2 regions of the Lachnoanaerobaculum sp. Marseille-Q4761 genome follow, and region 2 is predicted to be linked to the other one. Evidence: a T-box and tRNA genes for the amino acid it is inferred to sense, from the RefSeq annotation. Region 2 holds a T-box; the other holds one or more tRNA genes.
What was found. A T-box is a leader RNA that pairs with one kind of tRNA and senses whether it is charged. The one in region 2 lies ahead of thrS (threonine--tRNA ligase), so its partner is inferred to be a tRNA-Thr.
Positions count from the first base shown of each region.

Region 1: it encodes a tRNA-Thr, which carries the amino acid that the T-box ahead of thrS (threonine--tRNA ligase) is inferred to sense. The anticodon was not compared.

Region 1 covers NZ_JAGEKB010000003.1:177,325-183,362, forward strand. Annotated here, with positions in the region: gene J4O15_RS11945 (ABC transporter substrate-binding protein) at 1-69, opposite strand, end outside; gene J4O15_RS11950 (ABC transporter permease) at 53-820, opposite strand; gene J4O15_RS11955 (thiamine-binding protein) at 807-1,115, opposite strand; TPP riboswitch at 1,144-1,241, opposite strand; tRNA gene J4O15_RS11960 (tRNA-Trp) at 1,354-1,424, shown strand; tRNA gene J4O15_RS11965 (tRNA-Pro) at 1,435-1,508, shown strand; tRNA gene J4O15_RS11970 (tRNA-Glu) at 1,515-1,586, shown strand; tRNA gene J4O15_RS11975 (tRNA-Glu) at 1,612-1,683, shown strand; tRNA gene J4O15_RS11980 (tRNA-Thr) at 1,751-1,823, shown strand; gene rsfS (ribosome silencing factor) at 1,865-2,203, opposite strand; gene yqeK (bis(5'-nucleosyl)-tetraphosphatase (symmetrical) YqeK) at 2,204-2,797, opposite strand; gene nadD (nicotinate-nucleotide adenylyltransferase) at 2,790-3,398, opposite strand; gene yhbY (ribosome assembly RNA-binding protein YhbY) at 3,400-3,696, opposite strand; gene obgE (GTPase ObgE) at 3,708-4,985, opposite strand; gene rpmA (50S ribosomal protein L27) at 5,047-5,337, opposite strand; gene J4O15_RS12015 (ribosomal-processing cysteine protease Prp) at 5,338-5,655, opposite strand; gene rplU (50S ribosomal protein L21) at 5,661-5,969, opposite strand.
Region 2 covers NZ_JAGEKB010000002.1:401,142-407,179, forward strand. Annotated here, with positions in the region: gene aroA (3-phosphoshikimate 1-carboxyvinyltransferase) at 1-1,110, shown strand, start outside; gene J4O15_RS09050 (RNHCP domain-containing protein) at 1,283-1,762, shown strand; gene thrS (threonine--tRNA ligase) at 1,805-3,760, opposite strand; T-box leader at 3,828-4,019, opposite strand; gene J4O15_RS09060 (FAD-dependent oxidoreductase) at 4,069-5,289, opposite strand; gene J4O15_RS09065 (metal-dependent transcriptional regulator) at 5,416-5,781, opposite strand; gene J4O15_RS09070 (heavy metal translocating P-type ATPase) at 5,936-6,038, opposite strand, start outside.

The DNA of each region.
Region 1 (6,038 bases), on a different contig from region 2:
GGCAGTAGCTGTTAACGCCATTGCACCTATACTTAATGCTACTAAAAAATTTCTAATTATTCTTTTCATTTTTCTCCTCCCATGGCATGGATATCTTCTGTAATAAATCCACCGCCTTTAATAATAATAAACTAAGTATCGAAATAATAATTATCACCGCAAACATCTTATCAAAGGCATATGCCTTTCTGACTCTGGTCATATAGACTCCAAGTCCCCTAAATCCTCCAAGCCATTCCGATATAACACCTCCCACAACCGAATAGGATGCCGATATTTTTAATGCGGCAAAAAACTTTCCCATTGATGAGGGCAGTTTAATAAATCTGTATATATCAAATTCACTTGCGCCCATTGATTTTAACAAATTTATTTCATCCCTGTCCGTGCTTTTAAAACTCTCAAAAACACCTATTGTAATAGGAAAAAATGTAACCAGCACTATCAATATAATCTTAGGCAACAAATCATATCCAAACCAAAGCACCAGTAATGGTGCAATCGCAATAGTAGGTATAGTTTGACTTATAATGATAAATGGATAAAAGATTTTATATAATTTTAAAAATCTGTCCATCAATAGTGCAAATATAAGCCCCAATATTACTCCTAATACCAGTCCCAGTATACTCTCTGCCAATGTATATACAAGATGATACATCAGCAGAGTAAAATCTCCTGCCAATGCCATTACTATTTGTAGCGGTGAAGGCATCAAATATGACGGAATTATTTTTACCGAACATAATATTTGCCAAATCAATAAAAATACAATACCAAAAACAACAGGGTATATATTATCTTTTTTATTTATTCTCATCTAAATGGTGTTTTGTAACCTTTCTTTCTATAGTGAGCAAATCTCCATCCGGTCTGTAGCTGACCTTGATATATGCCATAACAGCCGGTGCTCCCGCTCTTATTGCTATATGCTGACATTCCTTTACAATATCCATAAGCTCATCATAATCACCTTCAATAGTTGTTTCAAACGGACCTACATAATATTTTAGACCTGTTCCTTTTATATATGCTATGACTTCGTCCACTATTCTGACGATTTCTTCATTATCATAAACTTCAGGTAATGTTTGTATAGCTACACTTGCATTCATATCTACCTCCAAAAAACAGACTGCTATACGGCAGTCTGTTTTTCATCCCTACGCCGGCATTATCCGGATCAGGTTATGGGTTAAGGAAAACCTCTCTCAGCCGTATCAGCACCCCTTTTATATTATCTTTGATTATAATACTAAAAAAATAATTTTCAATCAAATTATTTTATAAAAAAATAAAACTTTTTGTTGACAGATTTAAGCTTTACTGGTATATTATCAAAGTACCTTACAGAGGGGAATAGTTCAATGGTAGAGCAACGGTCTCCAAAACCGTAAATGGGGGTTCGAGCCCCTCTTCCCCTGCTTTAAATCTCGAGGTGTGGCTCAGTTTGGTGGAGTGCAGCGTTCGGGACGCTGAGGTCGCAAGTTCGAATCTTGTCACCTCGATTTTAAGGCCAATTGGTCAAGCGGCTAAGACGGCGCCCTCTCACGGCGCAAACCCGGGTTCGATTCCCGGATTGGTCATAAAAAAGTAAATAACCGAGTATTCGGCCAATTGGTCAAGCGGCTAAGACGGTGCCCTCTCACGGCACAAACCCGGGTTCGATTCCCGGATTGGTCATCAATAGGAAGAGTCAGACTCTTCCTTTATTTATATAATAATGGTATTACCAAGTATACCAATACAGGCTTGTGTAGCACAGTTGGTAGTGCAACTCATTCGTAATGAGTAGGTCGTCGGTTCGAGTCCGATCGCGAGCTTAAAAAAGCTGCCACTTAAATATGGCAGCATTTTTGTTCCTCTACATTTCAACTTCTATTCCGTCTCTCCAGATTCTGTCCAAATCATAGAATGCTCTGTCTTCCCTTAAGAAAATATGAACAATGATATCTTTATAATCCAGTAATATCCATGTTGCATTCTTATTACCTTCTATGGCATGAGGCATTATACCTTCCTTGCCCAGAATAAAATCAATTTCATCGGATATGGAACTAACCTGATTTACATTATTTGCACTTGCAATTATAAAATAATCTGCAATAGTACTTACTTTGGTGATATCAATAACTTTAATATCCTCACCCTTTTTATCTTCTATTATATTATAAATCTTCTTTACAATATCTTTTACTTCCATCTACACCTCATCATCTCTTAATTCATATGTAAATCTGTCTATATACATATTTTGACTGCTTAAATACTCAATAGTTGACTTTGAAATTCTCTTCACCGCCTTTTTTATATCATGAAAAGCCAATGTCCTTATTTCATCAAGTCCGGGTAGTTTCTTTCTGTTCGGCTCTATATAATCTGCTACAAACACGATTTTCTCAAGCATACTCATATTTTTTTTACCTGTAGTATGCCATCTTATAGCCGATAGGATATCTTTATCTTCTATATTATAATTCTTCTTTGCCAAAAAAGGTGCATATACAGCATGTAAAATCTGTGGAGCCTTATCCGCTATCAAATCCACATAGGATGAATCAGTATAAGGATCAATAAATCCTCCCATATCTTCCTTAAGCTTTGAAACCTTTTCAGCCTTTGCCACATCATGCAAAATACCGGCAAGCTCCGCCTTTATAATATCTTCTCCATAGCACATAGCCAGTGCTGCAGATACATAAGCTACTCCAAGAGTATGCTCATATCTTTTTTTTGACAACTTTTCTTTTAAATCCGACTTTATAAGATCTATCTTTTCTCTATTCAAATCAAGCATAAATTCTCTTCTCTCTTATATATCTACAAACATCCTCCGGAACATACTTTTTTATATCACCTCCCGATATCAAAATCTCTCTGATACAGGTTGATGAAATATCAATATCCATTGTATCTAAAAAATGTATTCCTCTAATCTTATATTTACTTTTTAGATATTCATAATGATTTTTCAATGTCAAATTTTCATTACTGTAATCTCTTGAGGCAACTATAAGCTCTACAACTTTAAGGATAATATCCGGATTTTTCCAGGTTTCTATCTCATAAAAAGAATCTGCACCCATAATAAAATAAAACTTATCATTATAATACTTATCTTGAAGCTTTTCCAATGTATTAAATGTGTATGAATTTCCCTCCAAAGTATTTTCAAAATCAGAACAATAAAATCCCTTATGATATTTTATAGCAAGATTTATCATATCTTTTCTTAAAGAAAAATCACTCACTTTTTTCCCAAGCTTATGTGGCGGTGTTTTTGCAGGCATAAACCACACTTCATCAAGATTACAGATATCCTTTGCTTCCTGTGCCAGTATCAAATGACCGAAATGAACCGGATCAAATGTACCTCCAAGAATTCCTATTTTCTTCATATTATTTTGGAAGTTTTATCTTTCTGTTCCTCGGTTCATCAGCCTGCTTATACAATACAATTTTCTTTCCTATAACCTGAACAACTTCACTTCTTGTCAGGTTTGCAATCTCATTTGCAATCATCTTAGGATCATCTGTACAATTTTTCAAAACTGATATCTTAATCAATTCTCTCGGCTCCATCGCCTCTGCAATGGCAAAAACATTCTCCTCAGTCAAAGATGCCTTTCCTATTTGCATTATAGGATCAATATTCATTGCCAAACCCTTTAAATATGCTCTTTGTTTACTATTCATTTTTCTCCTGTTTATTTATAATAGTCAAACTCATGGCCATACATACGAACAGTATCCCCGTCCACTATTCCGGCTTCCTCAAGTTTTTCAAGTACTCCTGATGTTTTTAAAAACTTTTGGAAGAAATCAAAGCCCTTCTCAGAATCAAGATTCGTATATCCAAGCATTTTTTCAATTCTTGGGCCTTCCACCACAAATACTCCGTTCTCATCTTTTTCCACTGTAAACGGCAAATTCTTATCACTTGAATAATCTATTTCAAACTCTTTTTCAAATACTTTGACCGTTCTGTCAATGGTACTAAGAACATTTACCAACTCATATAGGAGTTCTTGTATACCTTTTCCGCTTACACCCGATATGGGGAAAACCTTGATATCCGGAAAAGCCGCCTGAATTCTTTCTATTTTATCATTCTCTTCATCATAGATTGCATCTATCTTATTGGCGGCAATAAGCTGAGGCCTTTTAAGCAGATTCTCATCATAGTTTTTAAGCTCATTCATTATGGTTTTTATATCCTCTACCGGATCTCTTCCTTCAGTAGAAGCCGCATCCACCACATGTACAAGCACCTTTGTTCTTTCAATATGTTTTAGGAAATCATGACCGAGTCCGACGCCCTCGCTCGCACCCTCTATAAGTCCCGGAATATCCGCCATAACAAAGCCTCCGGCACCCTTTACATCTACCACTCCAAGATGTGGATCCAGAGTTGTAAAATGATAATTTGCAATCTTAGGCTTTGCATTACTTACTCTTGAAAGAAGTGTTGACTTTCCGACATTTGGGAAACCCACAAGACCTACATCGGCAATAACTTTAAGCTCTAAAAGAACAAACATTTCTTTTCCGGGCTGTCCGGGCTTTGCAAACTTCGGCACCTGCATAGTAGCTGTGGCAAAATTCATATTTCCAAATCCGCCCTTTCCACCTCTAAGTATTACCTCTCTTTTATTTCCTCCGGACATATCCGCAATGACCTTACCGGTTTCAAAGTCCTTAATAACCGTACCCTCAGGCACTTTTAAAATAAGACTTTTAGCATCAGCTCCATGGCATTTTCTCTTGCCTCCCGGTTCTCCGTCTCCTGCTACATACTTTCTTTTCATTCTAAAATCGGTAAGAGTATTCAGACCTTCGTCCACTTCAAAGATGATATCTCCACCTTTTCCGCCATCTCCACCGTCAGGTCCGCCGGCAGCCACAAAAAGCTCTCTTCTAAAGCTTACATGTCCATCCCCGCCTTTTCCTGATTTTATAAAAATTTTTGCACTATCAGCAAACATAAATACCTCTTTGTATTAAAGAAGGCCTCATACATCTGTATGAAGCCTCCTGTCTCAACTCTTATTCAGCAATAGCTCTTGGGTAAACAGAAACCTGCTTTCTGTCTCTGCCCTTTCTTTCAAAACGAACTACACCATCAACTGTAGCGAACAAAGTATCATCACCGCCACGACCTACATTAAGTCCCGGATGAATTTTTGTACCTCTCTGTCTGTATAGTATATTTCCAGCTAAAACAAACTGTCCGTCTGCTCTCTTAGCACCAAGTCTTTTTGACTCAGAGTCACGACCGTTCTTTGTAGATCCAACTCCCTTTTTATGAGCGAAAAGCTGAAGGTTCATTTTAAACATTTACTTGACCTCCTGTAAATTAATCTTAATAAAATCACCGTATTCCTCTCCTATATCCATAAGACCAAGAATACACGAATCCAGTAACACTCCCGATTTTTCACTTCTATCCTGCAATATAAGATGAAAGAAACCGTCAGATGAATCAACACTAAAGTCATCATCACAAAAATGTTCAATAGAATTTGCCAGGTTCAGTGTCAGAACCGATACCGCAGCACAAACTATATCCCTACCGTTCTCATCAAAGCCTGCATGACCTGAAACTTTCAAACCGGTATATTTGCCGTTTTTAGCAAATGCAATAACATCAATCATAAAGATTATGCATTAATCTTTTCAATCTTAACTTCTGTATACTGCTGTCTGTGACCATTCTTCTTGTGGTGACCTTTTTTAGCCTTGTACTTGTATACAATAACCTTCTTAGCCTTACCCTCTTTAAGAACGGATGCACTGACACTTGCTCCTGTTACAGTAGGTGTTCCAACTTTAAGTTCTCCATCGTTTAGTGCAAGAACCTGATCAAATGTAACAGCCTCACCGTCTGCTTTTCCAAGTTTCTCTACTCTAATGATATCTCCTTCTGAAACCTTATACTGCTTACCACCTGTAGCAATAATTGCGTACATAAGGATACCTCCTCTTATCATTACTCGCCAAAATTGGTGCTTGTAAACAAGCTTGAAACCAACATTGAG
Region 2 (6,038 bases):
AAAAAAATGGGAATAGATATAGAAATGGAAAACGATTTTGTTGTTGTAAAGGGAAGAGGACTTTATGGATTAAAGAAACCTGATACTATTTTAGATTGCGGAAACAGCGGTACCACTACAAGACTTGTAAGCGGTATTTTATCGGCACAGCCTTTCACCTCCGTTCTTACCGGTGATAAATCAATACAAAAAAGGCCTATGAATAGAATAATACAGCCATTATCTTTGATGGGAGCGGATATTAAAAGCAATGAAGGTTTTGCCCCTCTTACAATTACAGGGAAAAATCTACATGGCATAGAGTATAATTCTCCTGTAGCAAGTGCACAGATAAAATCAGCCATATTACTTGCAGGACTTTATGCAGACTCTTCCACCACTGTTATAGAACCTGCCAAATCCAGAGATCATACCGAGCTTATGCTGCAAAAATTCGGTGCAAATCTGACTACCGAAAAAAAATCCGTAACAATCAATCCCTGTATCGAACTCTTTGCAAATGATATAGATGTGCCATCGGATATATCATCAGCCGCATTTTTTATGGCTGCTGCAATTTTGGTTCCGGGCTCTGAACTTATACTTGAAAATGTAGGTATCAATCCTACCAGAGACGGAATTATAAGAGTATTAAAGGATATGGGCGCAAATATAGAGATAATCAAGTCTACAGATGAATTTGAACCTGTCGGAGATATAAAGGTGTCATACTCAAAGCTTCATGCAACAACTATCGGCGGAGATATTATACCGACTCTTATAGATGAACTTCCTCTTCTTGCAGCCATGGCCGCTTTGGCTGAGGGTACTACTGTTATAAAAGATGCCGCAGAGCTTAAGGTAAAGGAGTCAAACAGAATAAAAGTTATGTGTGAAGAACTGTCTAAACTTGGGGTAAATGCGGTTGAAACAAAAGACGGCATGGAAATTACAGGTGGTTCCAAAATATTTGGAAATATTACTGTAAACACCTATGACGATCATAGAATTGCAATGACCTTTGCAATATTAAATCTTGTATCCGACGGAGAAATAAAACTTGATAATAAAAAATGTGTTGAGATATCCTATCCTGAATTTTTTAATGATTTAAAAAAGGTAAATATATAAGCCATAAAATATATTTTACAGATGCAGATTTCTTCGGTATAATACAACAAACAAGTATTTATAAGGCTTTTACAGAATGTAATTATAGTAGATACATTGGATAATTCATAGTATATATTCATGAAATAAGAGGAGTTTCATTGTAGAAAAAACAAAATTGAAAGGAAAGAATATGGCTCAGGAAAAATTTGATTTGGAAGAAGCTTTAAAAAATTTAAATAATAATCCGGTACCTCAAAAAAAATCAGGCACTATAAAAAGAAAAACAACATTAAAGATAGAGCCTGACTACAGATATGAGGCATGTAATGAATCCTTCCCCTGCGCAAATTGCAAAAAAATGATTTCCCCCGAGGGTGCTGGCACACATCATAGAAATCACTGCCCATATTGCCTTTCATCTATTCATGTGGATAATGAGCCGGGTGACAGAAAAAGTGATTGCAAAGGTATTATGGAGCCTATTTCCATCTGGGTAAAGGATGATGGAGAATGGTCAATAGTTCACAGATGTAAAAAATGCGGTAAACTTGGTACCAACAGAAGTGCGGCGGATGATAATCCTGTTCTTTTGATGTCTATAGCTGTAAAACCTCTGGCTTTTCCACCTTTTCCACTTCATTTACTTGATAATATTATTAAAAAAGATTAAAACCGAGGCGTGTAAAAAAATTTTACACGCCCCTTTTTATATTTATTCAGTTACTTCTTCTTTTCTGATTTCCTTTGTTCTTATCTCTTTGCAAATCATATCTACAAAATCCGAAAGCTTTTTGCTGCCCTCATCTCCTGCAAATCTGCTTCTTACAGATACACTTCCCTCAGCTTCTTCCTTCTCTCCTACCACAAGCATATATGGAAGTCTTGAAAGTCTTGCATCTCTTATCTTAAAGCCTATTTTCTCCGTTCTTGTATCAACAGTTGCATCCACACCGTTTTTCTTAAGTTCCTTTAAAACGATATTGGCATATTCAGCATATTTATCCGATATAGGAAGTATTCTTACCTGCTCCGCACATAACCATGTAGGGAATTTTCCCGCATATTTTTCAATAAGCCATGCAAGTGTTCTCTCATAGCAGCCGAGTGATGTTCTGTGAACTATATAAGGTCTTACCTTTGCTCCGCTTTGATCGATATAGTAAAGGTCAAAGTTCTCTGCAATAGCCGCATCCAGCTGAATTGTAATCATAGTATCTTCTTTACCATATACATTCTTTGCCTGAATATCGATCTTTGGACCATAGAATGCAGCCTCACCGTCAGCCTCTGTGAAAGGAAGCCCCTTCTCAATAAGTATATTTCTAAGAGCAGCCTGAGTACCCTCCCAGTAAGCATCATCTCCAAGATATTTTTCCTTATTATTCTTATCCCATTTTGAAAGTCTGAATGTTACATCATCTCTAAGTCCTAAAGTATCAAGCACATAGATTGCAAGATTTAAGCAATTTTGAAGTTCTTCCTCAGCCTGATCAGGTCTTATTACATTATGTCCCTCTGAGATTGTAAACTGTCTTACTCTTGTCAGTCCATGCATCTCTCCCGAATCTTCATTTCTAAAGAGTGTGGATGTTTCTCCCATACGATATGGCAGATCTCTGTAAGATTTTTGTGTATTTTTATATACATAGTACTGGAATGGGCATGTCATAGGTCTGAGTGCCAAAATCTCTCCGTCATTTTGAGGATCTCCAAGTATAAACATACCGTCCTGATAATGATCCCAGTGACCTGATATTTTATATAGATCCGATTTAGCCATAAGAGGAGTCTTTGTTCTTACATAGCCCCACTCATTATCCTCCAAATCCTCTATCCATCTTTGGAGCTTTTGTATCATCTTTGTACCCTTTGGCAGCATAAGAGGAAGTCCCTGTCCTATTACATCCACTGTAGTAAATAGTTCCATCTCTCTTCCAAGCTTATTGTGATCTCTAAGCTTGATATCTTCAAGATGCTTTAGATGCGCCTCCAGCTCCTCCTTTGAATTATATGCTGTACCGTATATTCTCTGAAGCTTAGCCTTATTTGAATCGCCTCTCCAATAAGCCATGGAGGATGATATAAGCTTAAATGCCTTTATATCCTTTGTTCTTTGAAGATGAGGTCCTGCACAAAGATCTGTAAAATCTCCCTGCTTGTAAAAAGATATCTTCTCATCCTCAGGCAGATCCTGAATCAACTCCACCTTATAAGGCTCTCCCTTTTCTTTCATAAATTTGATAGCCTCTTCTCTTGGCAACTCAAATTTTTCAATATGTGCTCCCTCTTTTATAATCTTTTTCATCTCGGCTTCAAGTTTATCAAGATCCTCTCTTGAAAAAGGTTCATGATCAAAATCATAGTAAAAGCCTTCCGCAATACTTGGTCCAATGGCAAGCTTTGCCTCAGGAAAAACCCTCTTTACCGCTTCTGCCAAAACATGTGATGCGGAATGTCTTATAACGGAAAGTGCCTCCTTATCCTTTATTGTAATAAGATTCAGCTCACAATCAGAGTCAATTTCATCCCTTAAATCATGCTTTACACCGTTTACCTCGCCTGCAACTACATTTCTTGCAAGCCCCTCACTGATATCCTTAGCTATATCAATAATACTTTTTTTGCTTTCATACTCTTTTATCGAGCCGTCTTTTAATGTTATCTTCATATTTCCTCCTATTCTCCATATAAAGTAATTGTCCCTGCGATAAGAAAAAATCGCCCTTAAACTTTCGTTTAAGGGCGATTGACGCGGTTCCACCTTAATTCGGATATATACATATCCCTCATTTGATTATAACGGAATCACCGTGCTTTATTAAAGCCACTCTGAGATGGTCTTCACATATATTTCCATAAATTGCTCTCAGCTATGCAACTCTCTCTGTGATTTCTATATATGCTACTTTTCTCTTCCTCGTTTATGCACAATATAATATTACTTGATTTTGTCTTTGTCAAGTATACTTATAACTTTTATTGTAAACTCTCTAAATATCTGAGCATTCCCTCCACTGCCAACTTAGCCTGTGCTACAGCATCAACCACTGTTTTTGAGCCATGCACCACATCACCTGCCGCAAAAACGCCCTCAACAGTTGTCATACAATTCTCATCCACTATCAAAAGACCTTTATCCGATGCCCTTAATCCTTCTGTTGTAAGCACCAGCTTATTCTTTGGACCGTTACTTACAGAAATAATGGTAGAGTCTGCATCCACATAATCAAGCTCTTTTTCATAGCCTGTAACATTTCCCTCATCATCAAATATTGCAGTCTTAAAAACAGGTCCGTCATAAGTAATTGACTCAATTGCCTTGCCGAAAATAAACTCGGCACCCTCCAGTTTAGCCGACTCCACCTCTACCGAGTTTGCAGCCACTCTCTTGCTCCTGGCATAAAGTCTTACAGTTCTTGAGCCACGCCTTAATGCGGTTCTTGCCACATCCATTGCGGCATTTCCCATACCGATTATTGCCACACTCTCTCCAAGCTTATGTCCGTTCGGATTTGCCAGATAGTCCACACTGAAATGGACATTTGGCATACTCTCACCCGCAATACCCAGAGTCTTTGCTCTCCATACACCGGTTCCTACAAATACAGCCTTATATCCGTCTCTAAACAAATCCTTTATCTCAAGTGCACCACCTACGGCAGTATTATTTCTGATTTTAATTCCGATTTTTTCCATCTTATCATAGTATCTTTGCATTAAAGATTTTGGCAATCTGAAATCCGGAATACCGTATTGAAGAACTCCTCCTATGGTATTTTTCTCATCAAAGATAGTTACATCATAGCCTTCCTTTATCATCTTGAAAGCTACTGTCATACCTGCCGGACCACCACCTATAATAGCAACCATTATATTTTTTCTCGGCTTTTTAACAAATTCCATTCTGTCCAAATAAAAATCCGATATAAATTTTTCAATATCACAAAATCTTACAGGATTGTTTTTTCTGTTCATTATACAGTTTCCAAGGCATTGAGCCTCATGGTCGCATACTATTGAGCAAACCAAAGACAAAGGATTGTTTTCAAAAAGGATTTCTCCCGCCTCCATTATCTTACCTTCTTTAAAAAGTGATATTACCTGCGGTATTGATGTTGTTATAGGACAATGACTGCTGCAAAGCGGCTTTTTACATTGCAAGCATTTATTTGCCTCATTTATTATATGTAATCCCATACTTTACCTCTTACTTTTATCATAGACTTAATATAAACAGCGTTAAGTGTACAGGTTAGCATAAGATTTTTCAATAAAGTATCTGATAAAATACATTTAGATATTTTTTTATCAATAATCTACAAACTATTTATTCTTAAAATATGCCTTAAAACATTCAAATGTTTCTTCGCTTATATAATGTTCTATTCTACATGCGTCTTCTATTGCAGTATCCTTACTTACACCAATTTTTTGTAAAATCTCTCCCAGGACATTATGTCTTTCCAATGTTGATTCTGCAATTTCCATTCCCTTCGGAGTCAGTGTTATATGTCCTTCATTGTCCACTTCCACATAGCCGTTTTCTCTGAACTTTTTCATCTGCTCGCTTATAGTAGGCTTTGAATAACCCATTTCTCTTGCAATATCCACTGCTCTTACTACACCCGTTTTCTTTTTCAATCTGAGTATAGTCTCCAAATACATCTCAGCAGCTTCCTGTATAACCATACTTTCCTCCTTCTTAGTTTATTTCTACTAACTGTTTCTATATTTATTATACACAAAACGGTCACATAAAACAATTGTCACCAATCTTTTTTGTTACCTTTTTGTGAAAAATCGGACATCAAAAGATGTCCGACAATATTAAAATTTATTTATCTTAATTTTCCGGCATCAAATTTGTCATGCTTGAAAGTGATATACCTACAGTCGACAAATTATGTAAAAGTGATGATGTTGCCGGCGCAACCATTCCAAAAATA